One region of the Spiribacter curvatus genome, then DNA from elsewhere that is predicted to be linked to it. Evidence: predicted binding sites of a transcription regulator. Region 1 holds the regulator's gene; the other holds the start of a gene.
The links. Region 1 encodes sigma-54, which starts transcription at its own class of promoters, with help from an activator protein. Its sites were predicted from a motif close to TGGCANGNTNCNTGCTT; they were not measured.
Positions count from the first base shown of each region.

Region 2: exaC (acetaldehyde dehydrogenase ExaC) is a predicted target of sigma-54. The motif match lies at 861-877, and genes of this name have one in related genera.

Region 1 covers NC_022664.1:1,577,188-1,579,391, reverse strand. Annotated here, with positions in the region: gene hpf (ribosome hibernation-promoting factor, HPF/YfiA family) at 1-203, opposite strand, end outside; gene SPICUR_RS07715 (RNA polymerase factor sigma-54) at 226-1,653, opposite strand; gene lptB (LPS export ABC transporter ATP-binding protein) at 1,715-2,204, opposite strand, start outside.
Region 2 covers NC_022664.1:672,130-674,333, reverse strand. Annotated here, with positions in the region: gene SPICUR_RS03355 (sigma-54-dependent Fis family transcriptional regulator) at 1-723, opposite strand, end outside; gene exaC (acetaldehyde dehydrogenase ExaC) at 933-2,204, shown strand, end outside.

The DNA.
Region 1 (2,204 bases):
TCGGCCGTGGACTCGGCAAACAGCCGGGCACCGCTGACCACCATGGTCGCCTCGGCTTTCCGGGTCTTCTTTTCCACGGTCAGGATCGTGTGGACATCGACGACATGATCGAAGTGGCGCTCGAGGCGCTCGAACTTCTCCTCGACGTAGTCGCGGAGGGCGTCGGTGATGTCGACATGATGGCCGGTGACGTCGATTTTCATGGTTTCCCCTTTTATTGTCTTCTCAGCCCAGACGTTTGCGTTCGGTGGATGAGGCAATGCCCATGACTTCCCGGTATTTGGCGACGGTGCGGCGTGCGACGTGAATCCCCTCGTCGCGGAGCATCTCGGTGAGTCGTGAGTCGCTGAGCGGACGAGCGGGCTTTTCAGCCGCGATCTGGCGCCGGATTCTGGCGCGGATGGCGGTCGCCGAGCACTCACCCCCATCGGCGGTCGGGACATGGCTCGAGAAAAACTGCTTGAATTCGAGCGTGCCCTGGGGGGTGAGAATGTACTTGCGGGAGGTGATCCGTGAGACCGTGGACTCGTGCATATCGATCGCCTCGGCGACATCGCGCAGCACCAGCGGCTGCATGGACTCTTCACCATACTCCAGAAAGCCCTGCTGGCGCTCGACGATGCACTCAGCCACCCGCTGCAGGGTCTCACCCCGGGACTGCAGGCTTTTGATCAGCCAGCGCGCCTCCTGCAGGTGCTCGCGCAGAAGGCTGTTATCGCGACTGCCATCGCCACGCCGGATCAGGCTGGCATAGTAATCATTGACGCGGATCCGGGGGGACGCCTCCGGATTGATCTCCACCTGCCAGCGGCCATTGACGCGCCGGACCCGGCAGTCGGGGACGACGTACTCGGTCCGGGTCTCGCCGAATCGTGAGCCGGGGTGCGGATCGAGCTGGCGGATAAGCCGCAGGGCCTCATCCAGCGTCGCCTGATCGACACCGAGTCGATCCCGCAGGACCGACTGCTGAGCGCTACCGAAGAGCTTCCAGTCGGCGTCGATGGCCCGCCGTGCCACCGCCCGGCCGGGCGTTCCGCTCGGCATGGCATCGATCTGGATGCGCAGCGCCTGACGGGCATCGCTCGCCGCGACGCCGATGGGATCCATGTGCTGGAGGATCGTCAGCACCGCATTGACGTCATCCTCGTCGATATCCCCGTCACCTCCGAGCGTCTCGAGCAGATCAGCCAGGGGCTCGGTCAGATGACCCCGTTCGTCGAGAGCATCGATCAATGCGGCGGCGATGCGCCGGTCCCGCTCACCGAGGCTGGAGAGATCGACCTGCCACTGGAGATGATCCTGTAGCGAGCCGGACGGGGCTGCATGACGGTCGAGGGAGTCATCACCGCTGCCGGGCTCATCCCAGTGGTCGGCGACCGTGATGCCTTCGCCGAACTGGGTCGCATCGGTGGCGCTCGACCCCAGTACCGCTTCCGATGGGTCGACCGCTGGCTCGCCGGGCGCTTCGGACTGCTCGTCGGCGGCCGCTGTGTCGGTGTCATCATCCGGCTCGAGCATGACGTTCGACTCGAGCGCTTCGCGGATCTCCAGGCTCAGCTCGGCGGCCGGCAGCTGCAGCAGCCGGATCGCCTGCTGTAGCTGTGGTGTCATGGTCAGCTGCTGACTGGCCCGAAGTTCAAGCGATTGCTTCATTGTTTCCCGCGCCCTCTTTGATGGCACCAGACTAACGCCGGGCGTGAACCCCTCGCCAGTCTCAGAGCTGGAAGTCCTCGCCGAGGTAGACGGCACGCACCTCGGCATTGTCGAGAATCGTCGCGGGTGTCCCATCGGCGATCACCCGGCCGGCATTGAGGATGCTGGCCCGATCGACGAGCGCCAATGTCTCGCGGACATTATGATCGGTGATCAGAACGCCGATGCCACGATCGGCGAGGTGGCGGACGATGCCCTTGATGTCACCGACGGAAATGGGATCGACACCCGCGAATGGTTCGTCGAGGAGAATGAATCGTGGATCGGCGGCGAGTGCCCGGGCAATCTCCACGCGCCGGCGCTCTCCACCCGAGAGGCTGATGCCGGACTGCTCGCGCAGATGCCCAATGCTGAACTCCTCCATCAGGGCATCGGCCTGCTCGAAGCGGCGGGTCCGTGAGAGATCATCGCGGGTCTCCAGCACGGCGAGCAGGTTATCGACCACCGACAGGCGCCGGAACACGGATGCCTCCTGGGGCAGATAGCCGATT
Region 2 (2,204 bases), 910 kb from region 1:
TCCATCACCATCGAGCGCGAGAATCCCCTCGCTGAGGGTGCCCAGCAGCTCCGGCCGCGCATGGAGATGAAGGTGAAAGCTGTCGGCGAACTCCGCCGTGAGCCAGCGGTTTTCGATCATTCGTGCGCCCATCCGCACCAGCCCCAGGGCATGGATCTGGCGGGCCGACTGATCCCCGGAGACATCCAGCAGGCCAATCACGGTCCCCGCCGTGTCACGGATCGGCGCCGCCGCACAGGTCAGGAACGTATTGCACTGCAGATAATGCTCGGGGCCGTGGACCGACGCTGGACCGGCCTGTGCCAGCGCGAGGCCGATGGCGTTGGTCCCGCGCACCGGCTCGCCCCAGCATGCACCCGGCGCCAGTGCAACGCGCTGACTGCGGGCATGGAAATGCGGGTCACCGTGGCGCTCGAGGATCGTGCCGTGCGCATCGCAGAGCAATACGGCACTGTTGCTGCCGCTGATCTGGTGATACAGGTTTTCGATTTCCGGCAGCGCCAGCGCGATCAGCGACTCGTTGTCGGCCCGGGCCGCCCGCAACGCCGCCGCATCAAAAACGGCATCAGCCGCCTGTTGCCGCGGTGAGAGCCCGGCCGCCGCCACCCGCTGCCAGGAGGCCGCCACCCCATCCGCCACACCGGCCGGCGTGCGCTCACCCGCCAACAGCTGACGCCGCGCGCCGGCAAGCCGGGCGCGATCGTTAAACGGCCGCTCGTCCATCGCCCTCCTCCTCTGTCGCAGTCCGCGACAGACTGTTCTAAAACGGCACACAGGCCACCCGTCTCTAGCGGACAGGTTGAGTAGCACGATCGCCCAGTCCCGGGCGCGACGCAAGCGCCGGGCGCGCAGCCATCAATTGGCGCGGATCTTGCTGGGTGCCTGGTGCGGGCACGCATCGCGTCCCGACCCATAAAAACGGAGGAGAGACCATGATCTACGCCAATCCCGGCAGCACGAACGCCATCGTCCATTTCAAAAGCGAATATCAGAATTTCATCGGCGGCGACTGGCTGGCCCCGCTCGACGGCGAGTACTTCGATAATCCCACACCGGTCACCGGGCAGACCTTCTGCCGCATTCCGCGCTCCAAGGCAGCCGACGTCGAAAAGGCGCTGGATGCAGCCCACGCGGCAAAGGCGGCCTGGGGCAGGACGGCGGTGGCCGAGCGCGCCGTCATTCTGAACACCATCGCCGATCGCATGGAGGCCAACCTCGAGGCGCTTGCCGTGGCGGAGACCTGGGAGAATGGCAAGCCGGTCCGGGAAACGCTGGCGGCCGATCTGCCGCTCGCGATCGATCACTTCCGTTATTTCGCCGGCGTCATCCGTGCCCAGGAGGGATCACTCGGCGAGCTCGATGACGACACGGTGTCCTATCAGATCCATGAACCCCTCGGTGTGGTCGGTCAGATCATTCCCTGGAATTTCCCGATCCTGATGGCCACGTGGAAGCTGGCGCCGGCGCTGGCGGCCGGCAACTGTGTGGTACTCAAACCCGCCGAACAGACACCGGCCAGCATTCTGATGCTCACCGAGCTGATCGCCGACCTGCTGCCGGCCGGTGTGCTCAATATCGTCAACGGCTTCGGCGCCGAGGCGGGCAAGGCGCTTGCCTCGAACCCGCGGATCAGCAAGGTGGCCTTCACCGGAGAGACCACCACCGGGCGACTGATCATGCAGTACGCATCGGAAAACCTGATTCCGGTCACGCTGGAGCTGGGCGGTAAGTCACCCAACGTGTTTTTTGATGACTGCTTTGCCGCCAATGACGGCTTCCGGGAGAAAACCCTCGAGGGGTTCGCGATGTTCGCCCTCAATCAGGGTGAGGTCTGCACCTGCCCGTCACGGGCACTGGTGCAGCGCTCGTTCTATGGCGACTTCATGGATGCTGCGCTTGACCGGGTGGCCCGCATTAAAACGGGCAATCCGCTTGATACCGAGACGATGGTGGGCGCGCAGGCATCGCGCGATCAGCTGGAAAAAATCATGGCCTATCTGGATATCGGCCGGCAGGAGGGTGCCAGAGTCCTCGCCGGCGGTGAGAGTCTGGACCTGGGCGGCGAACTGAGCGGTGGCTACTACGTTCAGCCCACCGTCTTCGAGGGCGACAATCGCATGCGCGTCTTCCAGGAAGAGATTTTTGGCCCGGTGGTCTCGGTCACCGGCTTTGACGATCGGGATGACGCCCTGAGTATCGCCAAT